Regions from separate parts of the Psychrobacillus sp. NPDC093180 genome, predicted to be linked through region 2. Evidence: a T-box and tRNA genes for the amino acid it is inferred to sense, from the RefSeq annotation. Region 2 holds a T-box; the other holds one or more tRNA genes.

Region 1 (12,368 bases), on a different contig from region 2:
CACCTGATTGCGTGATAAATAAAAATAGCGGTTTGGCAGAAAGTAGTGGCATATTGTAGCCAAATTCACTAGAAATATGCACTTCTACAGGTATGCCTGCAATTTTCTCAAAGTATTGCTTGCCGATAAGACCTGCATGATAACTAGTTCCCGCAGCAATAATATAGAGACGATCTGCATTGTGCAGTGCATCCAAGATATTTGCGTCAATTGTTAGCTCATCTTGCTCATTTTGATAAGCTTGAATGATCTTACGAATAACCGCAGGCTGTTCGTCCATTTCCTTTAACATATAGTGAGGATATGTTCCTTTTTCGATATCGCTCATATCTAGCTCTGCTTTATATGCTGGACGTTCTACAATAGAGCCATCCAATTTTTGAATTTCAACTGAATCCTTATGCACGATCACAATTTCTTGATCGTGAAGCTCTACATACTGCTCCGTCACTTGTAGCATAGCCATTGCATCAGACGCTACTACATTAAAGCCTTCACCAAGACCTACAAGAAGCGGTGATTTGTTTTTCGCAACATAAATAGTATTTGGATCTTCTTTATCAAGTAGTGCAAGTGCATATGATCCATGGATAAGATGCAATGTTTTTCTTAGTGCATCAATGGTGGATAATCCATCTTGTGAAAACTTTTCAATTAACTGTACAATTACTTCTGTGTCTGTATCAGAAGCCATTTCTACATTAGATAAATAAGCTTTTTTCATAAGGTGATAATTTTCAATAACACCGTTGTGCACAAGTGTAAATCGCTGTGTTGTGCTTTGATGAGGGTGTGCGTTTAGTTGGTTTGGGACACCATGCGTTGCCCAACGAGTATGCCCAATTCCAAGTTTTGCATCCACTTCTTCATCTACTACATCACGTAAGTCTGCAATTCGTCCCTTTTCTTTAAAGACAACTACGCCTTCGTCATTAAGTACAGCAATTCCCGCTGAATCGTAACCACGGTACTCCAATTTCTCTAACCCTTTTAATAATATTTCCTTTACATCTGCTTCTCCAATATATCCTACAATTCCACACATATTCATATTCCTCCGTTTACATTCATGTCAAAACAAGCCTCTCTTTTTACCTGAGATGCTCATTATGCTAAGAATGCCTTCTTTTCCCCTCTGTCATACAATCACTCGTATGGTTTCTGAAAAAGAATAACAACCGGGCAAATACGGTCGGGAGGCATCCGCCGAATTTTCGATAACCTCCACCTCGTCTGCTGAAGATATATCGATCAATTTCTTCAGCTCTGGCGCTATAATTGTTTTCCTCATTTTAACGCGTTTACCTTTCCTCCATTTCTACGCGGTCACTTTTGAATTTACATTAAAAGTAACTTTTTCATTATATACGCTCATTATATGCACGTCAATTTTATGGAACAAAGGTTAATAGAATAATTGAAAAAAAGCCTCCAATGAGGCTCTTACCAAACTGCTATTGCTCCATCTGTCCTAGATTCTGTGCCGCCTTGTAGAACGCCTGTCTCCGGGTTTCTCCAAATAATCTGACCACGACCAAAGCTACCTCCATCCGTTGTCATTTGAATATCATGACCTTTTCTTATTAAGCTTTGCACAAGATAATTTGGAAACTCAGGCTCTACATGAATTGTTTTTCCTTTCACCCATTGCCAACGTGGCATGTCTAACGTTGCTTGTGGGCTCAATAAGTAATCAATCGTATTCGTCACCACTTGGAAATGTCCTTGTGGCTGCATATATCCACCCATCACACCAAATGGACCGACTGCTTTACCATTCTTCGTTAAAAATCCTGGAATAATCGTATGGAATGTTCTTTTACCAGGTTGCAAAGCATTTGGGTGTGCTTCATCCAATGAGAAATCACGTCCCCTATTTTGCAAGGCGATTCCTGTATTCGGAATGACAATACCGGAACCAAACCCCATGTAATTACTTTGAATGTAAGAAACCATATTTCCTTCTTCATCAGCTGTCGCTAAATAAACCGTTCCACCTTTTGGCAATTCATATGGTTCTGGGTTACTTGCTTCTGCTCGAATAGTTACACCCCGAGATTTAGCATATTCATCTGATAATAAATGTTCTACGCTTATAGGCATGTCATTTTGCTCTGTGATGAATGCTTTGCCATCTGTAAATGCTAATTTCATCGCTTCCATTTGATAGTGGAATGTATCTGCATTTTGCCAAATCGGCATATTTAAGCTTTTGTATATATTAAGCGCCATTAAGGCTATCATCCCTTGACCATTTGGTGGAATTTCCCAAACGTCATAACCACGATAATTTACAGAGATAGGATCTACCCATTCTACATTATATGAAGATAAATCAGCTTTTGATAAATATCCGCCGTGCTTTTTCATATAAGCATCTATTTGATCTGCTATTTTCCCTTCATAAAAGTCGCGAGCGTTCGTTTCTCCAATGGCTAGAAGTGTTTTGGCATGACCTGGTGAAGACCACATTTCCCCTATTTCAGGTACGCTACCATTCGGTGCAAACGTTTCAAACCATGCAGTAAATTCTTCCGTAGTAAGGGAATCTTTAAATCTATTATATGCCAATTTCCAATACTTCCCTAGAATTGGTGTTAACGGATAGCCTTCTTCTGCATATCGAATCGCTGGTAGAAGTACTTCTTTAAGCGAGAGTTTGCCAAAGCGTTTTGATAGTTGAGCCCACGCAGCAGGAACACCAGGTACTGTAATCGGTATGACGCCATACATAGGCATTTTCTCATATCCCTGTTCTTTGAGTTTTTGTATAGAAATAGACTGTGGTGCGGGACCTGAAGCATTCAAACCATGTAGCTTGTCTTTTGTCCAAACTAAAGCGAACGCATCTCCTCCAATACCATTAGAAGTGGGTTCTACAACGGTAAGTGCTGCAGCTGTTGCAATTGCAGCGTCAATCGCATTTCCTCCTTGCTTTAATATGTCTAAACCTGCTTGTGCTGCCAATGGTTGAGATGTTGCAATCATTCCCTTTTTTGCAAAAACAGTATGTCGTTTAGCAGAAAAAGGGTGATATAAATAGTCCACAATCATTTCCCCTCTATGTATTTATTTCGTCTCTGTTATAGAATAACAGAAAATTTTAAAAATTTTCTATTAACTTTACAAAATAAAAAAGAACACCTTCGATTGAAGGTGCTCCATTTTTCATTAATCATTTATTTCTCCAGCAATTTGACAATTTCTCTATTAAACGCTGGCAGATCATCTGGGGTTCTACTTGTGACAAGTTGATTGCCACAAACGAATACTTCCTCATCGTGATAAGTTGCTCCGGCGTTTTCTAGGTCGACTTTAATCGACTTGTATCCAGTAGCGTCTCGTCCTTCTAATGTTTTTGCAGTAATTAGAAGCTGCGGTCCGTGGCATATTGCAAATACTGGTTTCTTAGCATCCATAAAAGCTTTTGCAAAAGCTACAAAACGATCGTCCGCTCGTAAAATATCTGGTGAAAAGCCACCCGGAATAAATAATGCATCAAAATCTTCCGGTTTTACGTCATCTATTCCATAGTCTACCTTAAGATTGGCTTCACCTTGTTTACCTGTTACTTCATTTCCTGCTTCTTTCTCAATTGTAAATACCTCGTGTCCTGCATCGTTCAAAGCTTGCGCTGGGCTGGTGTACTCGACGTCTTCAAACATATTTGTGATTAATGTTGCTACTTTAGCCATTTCCTCACTCCTTATCTGCTTGTTCTCTCTTATTATTCCACTAATAAATCATAGTAAACATGTAATCAATAGTTTTGTTAAAATGACTTTTATGCTTTATAAAAGACGTAAAATGGTTGACCCCTTAGTATGAAGGGAGAAACACCAAGCCCTTTTCACTTATTTTTAGAACAAAAAAATCCAGCACAGGGCTGGATTTTTGTATCATTCATTTTTATTCGGCTAAGCCCATCTCTTCTTTAACGACAGCCACGATTCGGTTTACATAGTTTTCGCAGTCTGCTTCTGTTTCTGCTTCTACCATAACACGTACAAGCGGTTCTGTGCCTGATGGTCGTACTAATACACGACCATTGCCAGCCATCTCTGCTTCTACTGTTTGAATGATAGCTGCTACTTTCGCATTTTCGGTTACTGCGTGCTTGTCTGTTACGCGTACATTCACAAGCTTCTGAGGAAAGATTGTCATTTCAGATGCAAGCTCTGAAAGTTTTTTCCCAGTCACTTTCATAATATTGACTAGTTGCAGTCCAGTTAATAATCCGTCACCTGTTGTATTGTAATCGAGAAAGACAATATGTCCTGACTGCTCCCCGCCAAGGTTGTAGCCATTCTTTTTCATTTCTTCTACTACATAGCGATCTCCAACTGCTGTTTTCACACTTGTCATATCATGCGTTTCTAATGCTTTATAGAAGCCCATATTACTCATCACTGTGGAAACAACCGTACTTTTGTTTAGACGTCCCTGTGCATTTAAATATTTAGCACATATATACATGATTTGGTCGCCATCTACGATTTGTCCTTTTTCATCCACAGCGATTAAACGGTCTCCGTCTCCATCAAAAGCAAGACCAACGTCTGCTCCTTTTTCTAATACAAACTTGGCTAATTCTTCTGGATGCGTAGAGCCTACACCTTCATTAATATTCAATCCATTTGGAGATACACCCATCGTCGATAAATCTGCATCTAAATCTGCAAAAACATGGGTTCCAAGGGAAGAAGTTGCTCCGTTTGCACAGTCTAATGCTACATGGACACCTACAAACTCTTCATCTATTGTTTGTTTCAAGTATTGAATATATTTTTGTCCGCCTTCAAAATAATCTGATACAGAACCAACTCCTGCTCCAGTTGGGCGAGGAATTTCATCCACTTCTGCATCGAGTAGTTGCTCAATCTCCTCTTCTTGTTCATCTGAAAGCTTGAAACCATCCGGCCCAAAGAACTTGATCCCGTTGTCTGCCACGGGATTATGTGAAGCAGAAATCATTACTCCTGCATTAGCACTCATCACTCTCGTTAAAAAAGCTACACCAGGTGTGCTGATGACTCCTAAACGCATTACTTCGACACCAACCGAGAGAAGTCCAGCCACTAGTGCTCCTTCAAGCATATGACCAGAGATCCTAGTATCACGACCGATTAAGACCTTCGCTCGTTCCTTCGCTTCCTTTGTTAATATATATCCTCCAACACGACCTAGTTTAAAAGCTAGCTCTGGTGTTAATTCTGAATTCGCTACTCCTCGAACACCATCTGTACCAAAATATTTTCCCATTTCTTCTTCTCTCCTTAAAAACCTGTTGTCCTACGCATTAAGCTTCTTTTATTGTTATTTTTGCCTCAGATTCTGACGTTCCCCATTCTATATTAGAGGGGCCTTCTATTTGAATTGGAAGGGTTACTTCCCCAACCTCAGCATTCTCGGCATTTACGTAAACGGAAACATTGTTTAGTTGAATATTTTTCAAAGCCTCGGGTGTTCCTTTTGCTACGACAGAAACGATTCCATCCGTAGGTGTTTCAAAATTACTAACTAGCTGCTCCGGTAGTCCCTTCACTGCAATCGTAACTTTTTCAAATGCTTTCTCTTCCACCGTTGAAACGGTTTCCTCTTGCTTTTCTTCTTCCTCAACTGGTGGAGCCGGTGTGACATCTGCTGTTATTTTAAGCTTGTCGAGCGACAATCTAGTCACACCGTCTGGAATTGCTAGCTTCAAATCAAAGCTACTCGTATCCTCTAGTTTACTCACGTCTACATCAACTTGTAACTGCCCCATTTTATCTAATACTGTTCGCGGGCCGTATAGTCTAATATTTTTTACATCAGTTGACAATTTATTAATCTTTACCCCTTCTTTAGGCACGCCTTTAGGGACTAAAACCACCGGGACTTCTTTACTGTATTCTTCGACATTTACTTTTACTTGTGTTGTTTTCGGTTCGACTGTTACATCCAATTTATTTAAATCAGCGTCTAGTACTCGTATGCTCGCTTCTTGTTCAAACGATTTATTTATTCCTTGGTCTCTAACGACCGTAGCTTTTACATAGCCTATGCTATCGATAATACTTTTTGCTCCTGTCACAACTACTTTTTTCGGTTCCATATCATAGGATTTGACGATATAGTTTTCAGCTAACAAGCTTTCATTCATATCTAAATCCACATTAAATTCTTGAGAAACACGTTCCTCAATCACCACATTCACATTTACAGGGTCGATACGAACTTTCAATTTATCCGAAAAGTTTTCGGTTGAAAATTCTACTCTATGTTCCCCAAACGTTACATTTCGTAAATCAATAAATACTTTATAGTCCTTCATCACTTTGGTGGAAAAAACCTGTTGCGATGGACCTTCTATATTCACCGTAACAGTTTCTGGTACTCCTGTTACAACTGAATTTTCATCGTCATAATATACCTCTACAGGCACATCTCGAAGAACCTCCACTGACGTGCTAGTTGTATTCATATTATTCTTTTCCATATCCGATTTCACAGAAACGAATAATAGAATGGCCAGTACCAATGCAATTATTCTTAAAAACCATGGATTGCCCATCATTTTATCCATTCTGTTTCCCCCTCCACAACCATTTAGAAGAAGCTACTTGTTCCTCTGTTGGTCCAAACCAAAGGCGTTTCAAGTGAGTTTCAAACTCTTCCATGGATAAATTTCTATGGAGATCTCCATTAGATGTTAAACTTACCGCACCTGTTTCTTCTGAGACAACAATGGTTATCGCATCCGTCACTTCACTTAAACCAATTGCCGCACGGTGCCGTGTTCCAAGCTCTTTGGAGATGAAAGGACTTTCAGATAATGGCAAATAACAAGCGGCAGAGACAATACTATTCTTTTGCACAATAACCGCACCATCATGTAAAGGTGTATTTGGTATAAAGATATTAATCATAAGCTCCGAAGTAAGATGTGCATTTAACTGAATTCCCGTTTCAATGTATTCATTTAAACCTGTTTCTCTTTCAATAGATATTAATGCGCCAATTCGACGTTTTGCCATATAGCTTACCGATTTGGTCATCGCTTCTATTAAACGATTTTTCTCTTCTTCTTCTTGCATGGATGAGCTTCTCGCGAAGAGCTTTCCTCTACCTATTTGTTCAAGAGCTCTTCTTATTTCAGGTTGGAAAATCACGATAATTGCAAAAAAACCAATACTAATTACATTTTCAAGCAACCAGCCTAGTGTATCCATACCTAAAAAATCCGTTACTACTCGAGCTGCGATAATAACAAATATTCCTTTTAATAATTGAACAGCCTTCGTTCCTTTTATCAAGGTTATTAATTTGTATATAACAAACCATACAACTAAAACATCTAAAATGTTTACAATTACGTTTACTGGCATAAAACTGGTAAACTGCTCCATAAACGACATGTGGCATCCCCCACTTTTCATCACAAATCCATACCATGTAAGTATAACATAGTTGCCCAGTTCTCTACATTTTAGGGCGAAAAAAGTCTATCCATTTCACTGGATAGACTTCCTATTATTTTGTTTCTTCTTTTTCAAAAAACGATACGACTTCTTTCGCCCCATCTTTTATGTGAAACCAAAGCCAGTCAAATACCTCATTAATCTCTTCTGTCTTACCCGTTATTACTGCAGTAGAAGCCATGTACTTCGAACCGTTTATGACGGTTAGATTCCCGTCCAATTCACCATCAATTCGAACATCCCCATTTCGAACGACTAGATTGCCTTTTACAACTTGTCCTTCAGGGATTATAACCGTTTCTCCTTCTACTACGACATTTTCTTGTTTGGTAAAGGAGAATTGCTGCTCTTCATGGAAATTACTAAATAATGCACTACTCATAAATAAAAAGAATAATGCTGCTGCAGTGAGAATTGGATGACGCCGCAACCATCTACTAACACCAGCATGTGATTTTTCTTTTGGAAGTCTTGCCATTACATTTTGACTAAAATTAGTTGGGGCCTCTACATGAGCTGCTCCTTTTACAAAAGCGACCACATCGCTTAACTCGTGCATATGAGCCTGACAATCCACGCATGACTGCAAATGAGATTTAAGTTCAAGCTCATGTTCACGGCTTATTTCACCATCTAGGTACTCATGCATTAAGTGAACAATTCGCTCTGGACATGCATTCATCGTGATTCCCTCCTATAAAAAATTGGGTTGCCTGCTTAACTGTTTTCTAAGAAACTCTCTGCCTCTATGAATTCTCGTTTTTACTGTTCCAAGTGGTAATTCTAATATCTCACTAATCTCTTGTAAAGATAATTCTTCCATATACTTTAAAACAATGGCCGATCGATATTTATCCGGAAGACGACTAATTTCATATTGTATCCGGTCTTGCAGCTCAAGCTTCATTATCTCTTCTTCCGGCAGTTCATCTGCTGCTGCGATTTGAGAATACATATCGAGCCCTTCGGTACCCTTTACTTCTGCATCTAAATAAAAATCAGGCTTCTTTTTTCGTATACGATCGATACATAAATTCGTCGCAATACGGTATAGCCAAGTAGAGAACTTTCTTTTTTGATCATACGTGTGTATGTTGATAAAGGCTCGCACAAATGCTTCTTGTGCAATATCCTCGGCTTCATGACGGTTTCCTAACATCCGAAAACATACTTGAAATAGCCTATGCTGATACAGGTCGACAATCTCCGCGAATGCGTCTTTATCGCCTTTTAACACTTGTTTTATTCGTTTATTTATTAACGCATCCATCGTGATTTTCCCCTCCGCCTCATGCGGCTGTCTTACCTATACGTATTAAGGTAGCAACAGGTTTCATTTTTTTCTATATTATTTATTTTACCAAATATTCCATGCATTGTGTTGATAATAAAAAAAGAAAAGCAGACTATTTGCCCGCTTTCCTTTTTTATTATATGAGACTTTCCCCAAATAGTGACCCCATTAATCCAACTGCAACATCTGCTGTCTTATTTTTTTCATCCAGTATAGGATTTACTTCCACAAATTCAGCTGACGTGATCAAATTGGAAGAATAGAGCATCTCCATTGCTAAATGGCTTTCACGATAACTAATACCGCCTGGAACAGGTGTACCCACTCCTGGTGTATAAAGTGGGTCTAAACCATCTAAATCGAGCGATAAATGGACACCATCTACATTACGCTCATGGAAATAGGCTATTGTTTGATTCATTACTTCTGTCATCCCATGCTTATCGATTTCATGCATGGAAAAGACTTTAATGCCCTTTTCTTTTATTAATTCACGTTCGCCTGGGTCTACAGAGCGAGCGCCGATAATAACAACGTTTTCTGGTTTAATCTTTGGAGCAAACGAGCGGATATTCACTAAGTCTTCATGACCTAAGCCAATACTCACTGCAAGTGGCATTCCATGTATATTCCCAGAAGGAGAAGTTTCAGCTGTATTTAAGTCAGCATGCGCATCGTACCAAATAACGCCTAAGTTTTCATAGCGATCTGCAAGCCCTGCTAGTGTTCCGATTGCTATACTATGGTCACCACCAAGCACTAAAGGATATCTTCCTTCCAATAGCACTTCATGTACTTTGTTTGCTAGCTTTGTATTTCCCTCCATCACATCTTCCAGATTACGCAAATGTGTATTTGGAGATTGTTCTTTACGAGTATGGCTAATCGCAATATCTCCCTCATCTTTAACTGTGTGGCCAAGTGCTTGTAGGCGTTCTACCACGCCGGCATAGCGGATAGCACTTGGTCCCATATCGACTCCCCGTCTATTTTGACCAAGATCCATTGGTACACCAATTATTGAGATATCTAACTTGTTCATGATTTAATACCCCCTTCTATTCCTACACCTATTGTAAATCTTAAAGGGGAAATGGCTCAACTCAGCATTTTTATGAATATTTATTCATTAACTGAACTAGATGATTTTTAACTTCCGTCCATTCACTTTCAATGATTGAGTAAACAACGGCATTTCTCACCGTGCCATTTGAACGAATTCGTTCATTGCGAAGAACACCTTCTTTTATACCACCTATTCGTTCAATCGCGCGCTGGGAAGTTACATTCAACTCATCCGTTTTAAATTGGACACGAATCATACCTAACTGTTCAAAGCAATGTTTTAAAAGCAAGTATTTAGTTGTTGTATTCACATGCGTTCGCTGAAACTGTTTTCCATAAAAAGTCGATCCTATCTCACAAGCATGATTCGTATGATCCATTCCATATATACGGGTCGTCCCCATCATTTTATGGGTATCGGTATTTTCTACTACAAATGAAAGTGCAGTTTGTTCAATATTCATTTGATCAATTCCTACTTGCAACCAATTACTGAGTTGTTCCCTATCTTCTATTTTATTCAACATAAATTCAAATATTTTGGGATCATACAACTCCCATAAAAACGGAATGTCACTTTCTTTCAATGGTCGTAATGTCACGTCTCCATATACGATTGTTTCAGCCAAGCTAAACACCTCACTTTTTTATATCATCATAATGGAAAGATGGGTGCATTGAAAAGGATTTTATCTCAGAAACTATGAAAATAATAAGTTAAGTTTGTATATAGGGGAGGCAGAGGTTTTGGAGTGTTGATTACGTTATGCTTTGTTTTTTTAGCAAAATAAAAAAACCTTCCTAAAGACGGAAGGTTTAATTTGTCATATATAAATATGGAGCCTAGCGGGATCGAACCGCTGACCTCCTGCGTGCAAGGCAGGCGCTCTCCCAGCTGAGCTAAGGCCCCGTTAAAATAAAAGTTAAATGTTTGTGGCTGGGGTACCTGGATTCGAACCAGGGCATGACGGAATCAAAATCCGTTGCCTTACCGCTTGGCTATACCCCAATAAACTGGTGGAGGGGGACGGATTCGAACCGCCGAACCCTAAGGAGCGGATTTACAGTCCGCCGCGTTTAGCCACTTCGCTACCCCTCCAAAGCTAAGTATGAAAATAAATGGTGGAGGATGACGGGCTCGAACCGCCGACCCTCTGCTTGTAAGGCAGATGCTCTCCCAGCTGAGCTAATCCTCCTGGGTTATAAAATCACGACTCGTCTTATACTTCTACTAGAATCGGACAAGAACTATAATAACATATTTGTTTCTATTAGGCAAGTAGTTATCTAGGCTTTTTTACATTTACTATTCAAAATGTAAGCTTCCAAGCGGGTTCGAACCGCTGACCTCTTCCTTACCATGGAAGCACTCTACCTGCTGAGCTATGGAAGCACAGACAAAAAAATGGCTCCGAAGGTAGGACTCGAACCTACGACCGATCGGTTAACAGCCGATTGCTCTACCACTGAGCTACTTCGGAACAATGCATCTATTTAAAGTACAAATATAATTATAACAATAATTAATTATATTTCAAGTATAATTCTACATTTTTTTAAAAATATATCATATTGTATTATTTGCATTTAATCCCCTTTGGTAGAGAAAATCAATTAATAGCTAAATCATGGTAAACTGCTTTCAATGCAACTAATTGAGGTCCGGATGCTTTCTTTGCACAAAAACTCATTACACACAGGAGGCGAGTTAGAATTTGGTGGGGAATAGGCCAATCTATTTGGGTTTTATCAAGTTTTAAGCTAAGAGCAATTATACTTGGGGTGCAATCCATTCTTATGCCAAAGAAGTTAAACATAGATAACTTCGCATAGATGAACACAATTTCTAGAATGCTACCTTTGTTATGGCGACATTTTGAGCTTCTCGTTTGGCCCGTTCAATTCTACGCGATAGGACGCGCTGTGCCTTGTCCAATTGGTGTTCGTAATGCCTCATCGCTTTCAAGGAGGAGATGAACATGCCGTCGCTAAGGGTAGCGATTTCCGTCAGCCCTACATCGATACCAATCGACTGCCCTATCTTCGCCAGTGGTGTCCTCTTCCACAAACAGGCTGACATAGTAATGCCCTTCACCTTTTAGTGGTATAGCTGGCACGTTGTTTTCTTTTTGAAACGTGATTTTCCATTTTGTTTGGGAAACCAGCGTTGGTAGGCATCGTCTAGCTGTTCTCCAACGGATTGTAACGCAATACTGTCTACTTCCTTTAATCCTTTAAGAAGGGGTACAGCTCTTTTAATGTGGTGATAGACTTGACTTGACCATATCCACCTTCGAAGGATTTTTCCAGTTAAGCAATTTGGACCACATCAAGTATTTGATTAAACGCAAAACGCACACAACCGAAGGTTTTGGCCAACAACTGTTGTTGCGTTTGATTTGGATAGATGCGACATTTATATGCTTTCTTCACTTGAAAACACCTCCCTCGAAATTACTTCTATTTTACATTAAGTTCACAAAAAAAATTAGATGTAAGACACTGGAGTATGTACAGAGAAGCTCTTATATGAAGTTATCTACATTTAA
Region 2 (12,368 bases):
CATATTACGCGCATCTTGATGGCGAGGAATATAAGCTGGATCACCAGATAGTAGATAGCCTACAATTTGATTGATAGAATTATACCCTTTTTCTTCTAGTGCAGAGTGCACTTGTAGCATCACATGTTTGACTTCCTGTTCCATCGATTCTTCAGGAAAATTAAATTTCATCGTTTTATCAAATGAACTCATGATCAGCACCTCGCTTTCGATTTTAGTAGGCAACTTTACTTATCTAATATTTTCAGTATAACCGAAATTGGAAATAGTATCAAATATACCTAATTTCTTTAGATAGATTTCATATATTCGTAAACAGAATTTAAAGCTGACTCTAGTTTACTACCGTCTTTTGCACCAGCCATTGCGAAGTCAGGTCGACCGCCGCCTTTACCACCACATTGTTCTGCTACTAGTTTGACGATATTTCCAGCATGATAGTTCCCACCTACTAAATCTTTCGTCACTCCAGCAGAAATCATTACTTTTTCCCCATCGATTGCTCCAAGGACGATAACCGCTTTATCAAGTTTTTGTTTTAAATCATCCATCATTTGACGTAGCTGATTGTTGTCTTTTGCCTCTACTTTTACGGATAAAACGGTAACATCGTTTATCGTTTGAGCAGAAGATAATACAGAAGCTGCTTGGCTATTAGCAATTTTTGCAGAAAGTGATTCATTTTCTTTTTGTGTATTTTTAAGTTCTTGTAATGTTTGTGCTACTTTAGAAACAAAATCTTTTGGTTGAGCTTTCAATAAGCTTGCTGCTTCTTCAAGTACATGTTCTTCTTCTTTAACAAACTCGTAAGCACCTTTACCAGTAACAGCTTCAATACGTCGTGTACCTGCTCCAATTCCACTTTCTGATAGGATTTTGAAGAATCCGATTTCAGAAGTGTTTTGTACGTGAACTCCTCCGCACAGCTCTAGAGAGAATGATCCCATTTGTACAACTCGAACTATATCACCGTATTTTTCACCGAATAATGCCATTGCGCCCATTTTCTTCGCATCATCGATATTATGGTATCCAGTAACTACCGGGATATTATCCCACACTTTTTCGTTTACTATACGTTCAATTTTCTCAAGCTCTTCTTTTGTTACTTGTCCAAAATGAGAAAAGTCAAAGCGTAAACGATCAGGACCAACATAAGAACCCGCTTGGTTTACATGAGTTCCTAAAACATCTTTTAGCGCTTGATGCAATAAATGTGTTGCAGAGTGATTTTTAATCGTATGACCACGTAAGGAAGTATCTACACTTGCCATTACAGTTGTATCTGTATTTATCTCACCCGATTCAATTACTACCGTATGCAGGTTTTGTCCATTCGGAGCTTTTTGTACATCTTTTACAAATCCTCTAAAAGACTCATTTTCTATTGCTCCATGGTCCGCAATTTGTCCACCACTTTCAGCATAGAATGGAGTTTGCGTTAAGATAACCTGTACTTCATCGCCTTCACTAGCCGATTTCACCAATGCTTGTCCAAGAATAATCGATGAAACTTTAGTTGATACAGTCAACGTCTCATAACCAACAAATTTACTTTCATCATGAAGATTGCTATATACTTCTGATTGAACTTGCATAGAATCGACATTTTGACGAGCAGCACGAGCACGAGATCGTTGCGCTTCCATTTCTGTTTGGAATCCTTCGTGGTCTACGGTCATATTTGCTTCTTCTGCGTATTCTTCCGTCAATTCAATTGGGAAGCCGTACGTATCATATAGGGTAAAAGTAGTTGTCCCAGGGATAAATGACTCCCCTTTTGCACGTTGCTCTTCAATTACTTTTTCTAAAATTGTTAAACCGTCATGAAGTGTTTCATGGAATCGCTCTTCCTCTGTCTTCATAACACGCATGATAAAATCTTTTTTCGCAGACACTTCCGGATAAAAGCTTTGCATTATTTCTCCGACAACTGGTACAAGCTCATATAAAAATGGTTTCTCGATACCAAGTTGTTTTGCAAAACGTACCGCGCGGCGAAGTAATCTTCTAAGCACATAACCTCTACCTTCATTGGATGGAAGGGCACCATCTCCAATTGCAAAAGCAACTGTACGAACATGGTCTGCAATTACTTTAAACGCTACATCATCTTCAGCGTTCGAGCGATATGTTTTTCCAGCAATGCTTTCTGTTTGGCGAATAATTGGGATAAACAAATCAGTATCAAAGTTTGTAGGAACGTCTTGTACAACACTTGCCATACGTTCCAGACCCATACCAGTATCAATGTTTTGTTTTGGCAGTGGAGTGTACGTATGATCTGGATTGTGGTTGAATTCAGAAAATACCAAGTTCCAAATTTCTAAATAACGTTCATTTTCTCCGCCTGGATATAACTCCGGATCATTTTCGTCATTACCGTAGCTTTCTCCACGATCGTAGAAAATTTCGGAGTTCGGACCACTTGGACCTTCTCCGATATCCCAGAAGTTACCTTCAAGTCGAATAATTCTTTCTTCCGGAATACCAATTTCATTTTTCCAAATATTATATGCCTCTTCATCTTCAGGATGAACCGTGATCGATAATTTTTCTGGTTCAAAAGCAATCCATTTTTCATCCGTTAAGAATTCCCATGCCCATTCAATTGCTTCTCTTTTAAAGTATTCACCAATGGAGAAGTTACCGAGCATTTCGAAGAATGTATGATGTCTTGCCGTTTTCCCAACATTTTCAATGTCATTTGTACGAATCGATTTTTGTGCATTTGTAATACGTGGATTCTCTGGTACAACACGACCATCAAAATATTTTTTTAATGTTGCAACTCCACTATTAATCCAAAGTAAAGACGGATCGTTAATCGGTACTAGTGGGGCAGATGGCTCTTGCGTATGTCCTTTTTCGATAAAAAAGTCTAAATACATTTGTCTGATTTGAGCGCCTGTTAATTGTTTCATCTTAATTCCTCCTAAATTTTTGAAATAAAAAAAGCCCTCATCCCAAAAAGGGACGAAAGCTATTATTTCGCGGTACCACCCTAGTTACATATTAGCTTGTAGCCAAATATGTCTCTTAAAGAAGCTTTAACGCAGCAATACGGCAGGTTTTAACTGCACTCAAGAGTAGCTTTCCTAGTTATTATGCACTGGGGATTCTTCCAGCCTTGGAATCCCTCTCTAGTCAGGTAATAATAGTACTTTCTCCGTCAACATTTTCGTTATATGCAATTGATTATAAGAAACAATTGTCTCAATGTCAATTGTCTGCCTCCATAAATTGATAAGGTGTTATTCCTTTCATGCCAATTAGTGGATCAATCAAATGATAGTTATCGGCAGTTAGAAGAGTCGTGTCTTCTAAAGTTTCTTCTGGCAAGGTATGTTCTGCTTCCTCTACCGGTTCTTCTTCACTGCCAACCAAGCGGTCTTTCAGCGTTGTTAGACGCTGCAAGTCATCTGTCCGCTCAACCCCATATTTAAAAGTTTGCGGGTCCCCGCATAGTATCAAGAAATTTTTTGCCCTCGTTATTCCTGTATACAAAAGGTTGCGACGGAGCATTTTCATATAAGTTCTCGTCACTGGCATAATAACGGTTTGAAATTCACTCCCCTGGGATTTATGCACGGAACAGCAATAGGCTAAAGTAATTTGGTTCAAGTCATTTTTTTCATACGTCACTTCCGTACCATCAAAAGAAACAACGAGCATTTCTTTTTTTTCAACGGTCTCCGCAGCTTTGAAAATACTCACGACTTCTCCCATATCTCCGTTAAACACATTACTTTCCGGCTGATTGACAAGTTGAAGCACTTTATCACCGATTCGGTAAATTGTTTCACCAAAGATCATTTCTTTTCGTTTGCCATCAGGATTTGGATTGACCATTTCTTGCATCATTTTATTTAAGGCATCAATACCAGCAGGGCCTCTATACATCGGAGCTAGAACTTGGATATCCCGGATAGAATGGCCTTTAGATAAAGCACTTTTCAATACCTGTTCTACGACTTTCGGTATTTGTTCCGTCGAAGCCTTGATAAATGAACGGTCTCTCGTTTTATCCAATAGAGTTTGCGGAACCGTACCTTTTTTCATATCATGGGCCAATTCAATGATGGAAGACCCTTCAGATTGGCGATAAATATCTATTAGTTCAACAGTTGGTATTCGTTTAGAAGCAAGTAAATCTTTTAGCACTTGCCCGGGTCCAACAGGAGGCAACTGATCTTGGTCTCCTACAAAAATCACTTGGGCATCTTTTGGAATCGCTTTTAATAATTGATGTCCGAGCCATGTGTCGAGCATGGATGTCTCATCAATAATGATGAGCTTACCTTCAATTTCATTTCCTTCTGCATCGTCATCTTCTTGACCTGTAAATCCTAGCAGTCGGTGAATAGTCATGGCTGGTAATCCTGTGGACTCACTCAACCGTTTTGCAGCCCTACCGGTTGGTGCAGCCAATACAACAGGGAAGGGTTTTTTGTCTTTTGCCCATTCTTTTGGATCGAGTGAAAGTCCATGAAGTTCCCCGTACAATTCAACGATTCCTCGGACTACCGTTGTTTTCCCAGTACCCGGTCCCCCTGTTAATAACGTCATACTAGCATTTAAAGCCGTTTCAATTGCTTTAACTTGAGTAGCAGCATACTGAACACCTAGCCGTTCCTCTATCCCGCCTAAATGCTTTTTCATCTCGGCTAGTGGAAATTTTTGATGTGTGTCATTTTCACCAAGCAGCGTTTCAATTTTAGAAGCAATTCCAACTTCCGAGTAATAAAGAGAAGGAATATAAAACCGATTCACTTCCCCAGCAATCCGGCTTTCTTCGGCAAGTTCAATGCAACACTTGGAAATCGCTTCAAACGGTATTTCTTCTCTTTGAGCGGTTTCTAATAACTTTTTCACTGATTCTAATAACTGCTCCGCATATAAAAAGACATGCCCCTCACTTAAAGAAGCGGTTTGCAATAAATGATAAATAGCCGCTTTAATACGGTCCGGGTGGTTTCCTTGAATACCTAATTTATAGCCAAGCTCATCCGCACGAACAAATCCCACACCTTCTACTTCTTCTATTAAACGGTATGGATTTTTTGTTAAAACAGTAATCGTCTCTTCCCGATATGCTTGATATATTTTCATCGCAATTTGAGGTCCAAAACCCCATTCGTTTAGCTGGATCATTACTTTTTCTAACCCTAGGTTTTGTTCTAAAACGGATCGTAGCGTTAGTTTTTTCTCTTCAGCAAGGCGCGGAATCACATCTAATGCTTGTGGATCGTCCAATATTTTATTGATCGCATTTGGTCCGAGTTTTTTCACGATCGTTTCAGCCGTTTTCCGCCCAATTCCAGGAAACATATCACTCGATAAATAATGGACAATACCTTGCTCGGTTGCAGGTACTTCTTTTTGAAAGGTCTCTACTTGGAATTGCACACCGTACTTTGGATGATTTTTGATAAATCCAGTAAATTTATAAGCTTCTTCTAGAACAAGTGAAGGAAAATAACCAGTGACGATTATTTCCTTATCGGTATATGTAGTATTAGTGGATTTTATTTTTAATTTGATAATGGAAAATAGGTTTTGAGGGTTATGAAAAATAGAGACGATAGGACGACCAGATATAAACTGTTTCTCATTGTTCATTTCGTTTGTCATACTATCGCCTCCGGGGTTTTAACTGTTCGATTAATTGCGTAATGAAATCATGTCGTACACATAGCGTGCTTGATCATAAGTTGGTTGGATTGTGAATGCTTGTTTCAAATGATGTAGAGCAGCGTCTGTATCTGTAGTAGAAACAGCATATAATACACCTAAATTATAATGTGCATCTGCATTTTCTGCATCTTGAGTTAAAATCATCTTAAAAATAGGTTCTGCTTGCTCAAACATTTCCATACTTGCTAATGCTATACCATAGGAAAGAGCAACTTGAATATCATCTGGTGCAAGTTCATAAGCACGTTGTAAATATGGCAAGGAAAGCTTCGTATGTCCTTCTTTTTCAAAGCTTTTCCCTAGCATAAAGTATGCATCTGCTCCTTCAATTCCATTTGCAATAGCTTTTTCATAAAGCTTTGCAGCTTCCTCGAAACGGTCCGCATTATAGTATAAATTTGCTAGACTATAATAGGCAGTTGCAGCGTGTTCATCTAGCGTAATTGCTTTTTGGAAAAATCGCTCCGCCCGATCATTCTCATTCATAGAAGAAAGCAGATTTCCGAAATTTATATAACCAATGGCTTCGTTCGGATTTTCTTCGATCGCCTTTGTAAATAATTCTACTGCTTTTTCATAATTTTCTTCTTGTATTGCTTGAATGCCTAATTCATTGTAATTCATGTTAAAACCTCCAGTTACCCGACGTAGTCCAATTTCAATCCATCCTTAAACACTTCATCAATCGTTGCTCCACCTAGGCATTCATCACCTTGATAAAATACAACCGCTTGTCCTGGTGTAATTGCGCGAACTGGTTGGTCAAATGTTACAAGTACTCTATCTTCCGAAAGTAACTCTACATGAACGCCAACATCTTCTTGACGGTAACGGAATTTTGCTGTGCAATTAAAGGAAGTTGGTTTTTCTATTGTCGTTGTAAACGATAGATTAGTTGCAGTTAAACTTGTAGAAAAAAGTGCATCATTATTTATATTTTGACCTACTAATAATACATTTCGTTCTAAATCTTTTCCAATAACAAACCAAGGGTCTCCAGAGCCACCAATGCCTAAACCATGACGCTGTCCAATCGTATAGTACATCAATCCATCATGATGCCCCATTTGTTTACCATCCATTGTTTCCATAACACCTTTTTGGGCTGGTAAGTATTGACCTAAAAATTCTTTAAAGTTTCTTTCTCCGATAAAACAAATACCAGTAGAATCTTTTTTCGTTGCAGTTGCTAAACCTTGCTCTAATGCAATTTCTCGAACTTTTTTCTTTTCTAAATGGCCAATTGGGAACATAACTTTTTCTAATTGCTCTTGGTTTAATTGGTTTAAGAAATAGGTTTGATCTTTGTTATTGTCTTTACCGCGTAGCATACGAGTTTGTCCATCACGTACTTCAACTTGAGCGTAGTGCCCAGTCGCTAAATAGTCAGCACCTAATGCTAATGCATGCTCTAAAAACGCTTTGAATTTAATTTCTTTGTTGCACATAACGTCCGGATTTGGTGTTCTTCCCGCTTTGTACTCTTCTAAGAAATACGTAAATACTTTATCCCAATATTGTTTTTCAAAATTCACCGCGTAGTAAGGAATTCCAATTTGGTTGCACACTTTAATAACATCTTCATAGTCATCGGTAGCAGTACAAACACCAAATTCATCGGTATCATCCCAGTTTTTCATGAAAATACCGATAACGTCATATCCTTGTTCTTTCAATAAATAAGCAGCAACGGATGAGTCCACTCCACCGGACATTCCGATCACTACTCGTGTATCTTCTATTTTTTTCACTTTTAATCACTCATTTCAATCATTCAATTTATTGAATAATTTTACTTATTTTATTTGCAGCTTCGATTACTTGCTGCTCTGTATTATTTATACCAAAACTAAAGCGGACAGAGTTACGTAACTCCGGGGTGTTCTCCCCGTACATAGCTACTAAAACATGGGATGGATCGATAGAACCAGCAGTACATGCAGAACCACTCGACGCATCGATTCCAGCTAAATCAAGTTGTACTAAAAATGTTTCTACATCCGTTTTCGGGATGCTAATATTCAATACATGCGGTAACACATTTTCCTGTGGACCGTTTACTGTGAACTGAACACCATTACTTTCGAGTTGCTTTAGGAAGGCTTGTTTCAACTGAACATTTCGGGTAATGCTTTCTTGTAAATTTGCTTGCTTTAGTTCAACTGCTTTTGCAAAAGCTACTACCGCCGGAATATTTTCAGTTCCTGCACGTTTTTTTCGTTCTTGTTGCCCACCATAAAACAAAGGTTTTAATAAGATTCCTTTACGTGCATATAAAAATCCTATTCCTTTTGGTCCGTTAATCTTATGACTAGACACACTTAGCAAATCGATATGTAATGCATGCACATCTATTTCAAAACTACCGTATGCTTGTACTGCATCTGTATGAAAATAAGCAGGATGATCTTTTAATAATTCTCCAATTGCTTGAATTGGTTGAATCACACCTACCTCATTATTCGCATACATAACAGAAACTAAAATAGTATCCTCTCGCAGCGAATTTTTCAAGTCATTGATATCGATGACTCCTTCTTTATTCACTGGTAAATACGTTACTTCAAATCCTTCACGTTCTAATTGCTCACAAGCATGCAGCACTGCATGATGTTCAATTTGCGTTGTAATAATATGCTTACCTTCGTTTTTACGAGCGTACGCAGTACCAAATAAAGCGTAGTTATCCGCTTCTGTCCCGCCGCTTGTTACCGTAATTTCTGTTTCATGAGCACCGATACTAGCTGCAAAAACATTACGTGATTGGTCTAATTTTTTTCGTGCGTTTCTACCTGTTTGGTGAATGCTTGATGCATTTCCATACTCTTCGTTTAGTTCTGTTGTAAATGTTTGTATAACTTCCTCCGCCATTGGGGAAGTAGCAGCATGATCTAAATAAATTCTAGTCATTTGTAAGACTCCTTAAATATAAAACATGTATCCAGTATCATCTGGGTTATCTTCTGTATATTTTGCCAAATCTTCTATTGTCGTTGTATCAAGTACATTTTTTACTGCGTCTCGTATACGCATCCATAGTTCGCGTTGTGGTGGTTCTTCCTCTTCAATACCTTCTACTATTTGAATCGGTCCTTCCAAAACGCGAATAACATCACCAGCAGTAATCTCGTTTGGCTTACTGGATAGCATATATCCACCGTAAGCACCTCGCACACTTTTAACAAGTCCTGCATTTCGCAATGGAGAAACGATTTGCTCTAAATATGCCTCGGATAAATTATACTCTGCTGCAATTTGTCGAAGCGCGATCGGTCCCTCACCATACTGTTTTCCTAAAGCGACCATAATCGTTAATCCATATCGTCCTTTTGTTGAAAATTTCAATATATTCCACCTCATTAATTTTAAGAAAATACTTTCATAAGTATAGCATAACTAAGGGCTAGAGCGAATTCAAAATGACTTTTCCAAGAAACTTCGCTATAATTAAAGAACAGATGTTTGAACGAGGAGAGATTGTTTTGAGCAACGAACCTTTAGCATATCGTATGAGACCGCAAACGATTGATGAAATTGCAGGACAGCAGCATGTTATCGGAAAAGATACTGCTTTATATAAAATGATAAAAAATGGTCACGTCCCTTCTATGCTTTTATATGGAGATCCTGGGGTAGGAAAAACTTCGCTAGCTTTTGCGATTGCGGGTACAACAAAGCTACCTTTTGTCGCTCTCAATGCAACGAAAGCCGGGAAAAAAGATGTAGAAGAGGTTGTAGCAGATGCACGAATTAGCGGCAAAGTGATTTTATTTTTAGATGAAATTCACAGATTCAATAAATTGCAACAGGATACCCTTCTTCCACATGTAGAAAATGGATCGATTATTTTAATTGGGGCTACTACCGAAAATCCATTTCATGATGTGAACCCCGCGATCCGCTCACGCTGTGGGGAAATTAAACAGCTAAAACGGCTTACAACCGAAGATGTGGACAAGCTTTTAGAGCGAGCTTTGCTTGATAAGGATAAAGGGTTAGGAAAAATGGTCATTGCCATTACTGACGAACAACGAAAAAAAATAGCGGACGCCGCCAATGGAGATGCTAGAAAAGCATTAACTTTATTAGAATCCACTATTTTTGCAAGCTTTGAAGAAGATGGTGTGACAAAAGTTGAAGATAGTATATTGAACAGCTTAGTGGACCGAGTCGGAGTTTTTGGTGATAAAAAAGGATCACATTTCTATAATTTATTATCCGCTTTACAAAAATCGGTTCGAGGAAGCGACACGGATGCAGCGCTATATTATCTAGCTCATTTACTTGAAAACGGAGATTTAGTTGCAGTTTCTAGAAGGTTGCTCGTTATGAGCTACGAAGATATTGGTCTTGCAAATCCTTCCGTGGGTCCACAAGTTCTCGCAGCAATTCAGTCAGCAGAGAGACTTGGATTACCAGAAGCTCGCATCCCATTAGCAAATGCTGTTGTACTTATGTGTTTATCAGAGAAATCCAATTCAGCGTATTCAGCCCTCGATTCCGCAATCGCAAGCATTCACGCTGGGAAAACTGGGGAAATACCAAAACATTTAAAGGATACCCATTACGCCGGAGCAGCAGAGCTTGGACACGGTGGCTATATATATCCGCATGACCATAAAATCGGCACTTTCGGTGGTTGGGTAAACCAAACATATTTACCAGATAATTTAGTCGGCACAAAATTTTATGAACCGGTTGAAGCAGGCGAAGAAAAACGGTTAGCTGCTATCTATAATCGTTTAGAAAAGTTTAAAACAGAAAAATAGTGACTAAACCCAGATTCATGTTAATCTGGGTTTTTAATTTGGATTTTTTCTTAGAATATAATTTTGGTTGGATTGAGTGCGTACTCAGGGTCAGCGAAGATATATCGAAGGCAACATGGATTCTTCCATAAAAATGGATTTTACAACTAAGTATGCTTTTTTTACAACTAAAGCGATGTTTTTTCCAACTAAACAGTTCTATTTTCCAACTAAAACTATAATTATTCCAACTAACCAGGTTTTTCTCAAAAAAAAAACAGCTCACAAGAAGCTTTTTATTATGACTGATTTCACTCTATCTATGACAGGATATGTCATTAAATTTCCATTAAAATGGATATTACAACTAAATATGCTTTTTTTACAACTAAAGCGATGTTTTTTCCAACTAAACAGCTCCATTTTCCAACTAAAACTAAAATTATTCCAACTAACTGAATTTCTCACAAAAAAAGCACCGCATGAGATGTTTCTCATGCGATGCTTTTTGGATAGACGATTACACACCCATTTTACGGCGTGTATTGCTTACTTTTTTCGTCATTTGGCTTTTTGCTTTTTGGTTAGCCGACTTGCCATTTGCTTGGGCTTTGCCACCACTCGCTTGGTTTTTCTTCGCTTCTAGCTTTTGTTTCACTGCTTCTTGCAAAGACATTTTCTTTTTAGGTGCTTCTTGATTAGTCGATTCTGTCATAATCTATCCCTCTCATTCCTCAATGTAATAATTTTAGTATAAGGGAAAAGGAAAAAACTGCAACTAATTACTTTACTCGATTAATAGGAATTTCTTTTGTAATATCATTGATTACCCAGCTAGCGCATATTAGGCCTACTGTAGATGGAACAAAAGCATTGGAAGATGGTGGCATTTTCGCTTTGCGGATCGCCGCATCTGGTTTTCCTACTGTTCCAACGACATCTTCACGTACAACAATTGGACTTTCATCGGAAAACACGACTGGAATACCTTTTGTAATATGATCTTCTTTGCGTAATTTCGTACGGATCACTCTTGCAATAGGATCTGTGTGTGTTTTGGAAATATCGGCAATTTGGAAACGTGTAGGATCTGTTTTATTAGCAGCTCCCATACTCGAAATAATTTTAATGCCACGTTTTAAACATTCTTTCATCAAGTGTACTTTATAAATAATAGTATCAGATGCATCAATAACATAATCTATATCCATCGCAAAGAACTGTTCATACGTTTCTTCTGTATAAAACATATGCATATCAATTACTTCACATTCTGGATTAATATCAGCAATTCGTTCTTTCATCACAGCTGATTTTGAACGACCGATTGTTGACATATAGGCTACTAATTGACGATTAATATTTGTAATATCTACATTATCCTTGTCCACTAGAATAATTCGACCGACTCCGCTTCGCGCACATGCTTCTGCCGCAAAAGAGCCTACCCCACCGACACCTAAAATAGCGACAGTCGTGTTTCTGATTAAATCTACGCCTTCTTTTCCTACTGATAATTCATTTCTAGAAAATTGATGTAACATATAAACACTCCATCTGTATCAAATTAGTTGGTTTTAGCCCCAACAAAAACCCTCCAGCAACAATTGCTAGAGGGACATTAGTAATCTAGGACGAATCCCAATCGTGCCGACAATATAAAGCGTATCGTTTTGAACCCGCACTCAGCAGGTGGGTGTCCTCTTTATTAATTTTGACGTCCCTTAGATAGGGCATGTCATTCATAATAAAAGTTAGACTCCCGACGATAGAAATTGTTCGGTCAAAACTGATTGCATGTTGCGAACACATCAGGATTCGTATTACTTGTATAATAGCATACGATTTATGAAACATCAATCATTTTATCATGTTATTTTCTAACTATTCTGAATGATGCATTTCATGACTTTTTTCATATTT

Evidence for each region. A T-box is a leader RNA that pairs with one kind of tRNA and senses whether it is charged. The one in region 2 lies ahead of alaS (alanine--tRNA ligase), so its partner is inferred to be a tRNA-Ala.
Region 1: it encodes a tRNA-Ala, which carries the amino acid that the T-box ahead of alaS (alanine--tRNA ligase) is inferred to sense. The anticodon was not compared.

Annotation. Positions count from the first base shown of each region.
Region 1 covers NZ_JBIVOJ010000022.1:19,109-31,476, forward strand. The annotation lists gene glmS (glutamine--fructose-6-phosphate transaminase (isomerizing)) at 1-1,045, opposite strand, end outside; gene ACIP9W_RS21800 (gamma-glutamyltransferase family protein) at 1,444-3,048, opposite strand; gene ACIP9W_RS21805 (type 1 glutamine amidotransferase domain-containing protein) at 3,180-3,695, opposite strand; gene glmM (phosphoglucosamine mutase) at 3,910-5,262, opposite strand; gene ACIP9W_RS21815 (CdaR family protein) at 5,300-6,565, opposite strand; gene cdaA (diadenylate cyclase CdaA) at 6,558-7,397, opposite strand; gene ACIP9W_RS21825 (zf-HC2 domain-containing protein) at 7,513-8,142, opposite strand; gene sigW (RNA polymerase sigma factor SigW) at 8,155-8,730, opposite strand; gene rocF (arginase) at 8,891-9,796, opposite strand; gene ACIP9W_RS21840 (GNAT family N-acetyltransferase) at 9,867-10,457, opposite strand; tRNA gene ACIP9W_RS21845 (tRNA-Ala) at 10,657-10,729, opposite strand; tRNA gene ACIP9W_RS21850 (tRNA-Gln) at 10,754-10,828, opposite strand; tRNA gene ACIP9W_RS21855 (tRNA-Tyr) at 10,835-10,918, opposite strand; tRNA gene ACIP9W_RS21860 (tRNA-Val) at 10,940-11,015, opposite strand; tRNA gene ACIP9W_RS21865 (tRNA-Thr) at 11,140-11,212, opposite strand; tRNA gene ACIP9W_RS21870 (tRNA-Asn) at 11,226-11,300, opposite strand; gene ACIP9W_RS21875 (transposase) at 11,666-11,899, opposite strand; gene ACIP9W_RS21880 (helix-turn-helix domain-containing protein) at 12,130-12,252, opposite strand.
Region 2 covers NZ_JBIVOJ010000001.1:319,997-332,364, reverse strand. The annotation lists gene ACIP9W_RS01670 (IreB family regulatory phosphoprotein) at 1-192, opposite strand, end outside; gene alaS (alanine--tRNA ligase) at 291-2,924, opposite strand; T-box leader at 2,970-3,185, opposite strand; gene recD2 (SF1B family DNA helicase RecD2) at 3,223-5,634, opposite strand; gene ACIP9W_RS01655 (tetratricopeptide repeat protein) at 5,665-6,321, opposite strand; gene mnmA (tRNA 2-thiouridine(34) synthase MnmA) at 6,336-7,448, opposite strand; gene ACIP9W_RS01645 (cysteine desulfurase family protein) at 7,477-8,607, opposite strand; gene cymR (cysteine metabolism transcriptional regulator CymR) at 8,620-9,042, opposite strand; gene ACIP9W_RS01635 (replication-associated recombination protein A) at 9,180-10,466, shown strand; gene ACIP9W_RS01630 (hypothetical protein) at 10,966-11,160, opposite strand; gene ACIP9W_RS01625 (tRNA threonylcarbamoyladenosine dehydratase) at 11,228-11,989, opposite strand; RNA gene ssrS (6S RNA) at 12,080-12,266, opposite strand.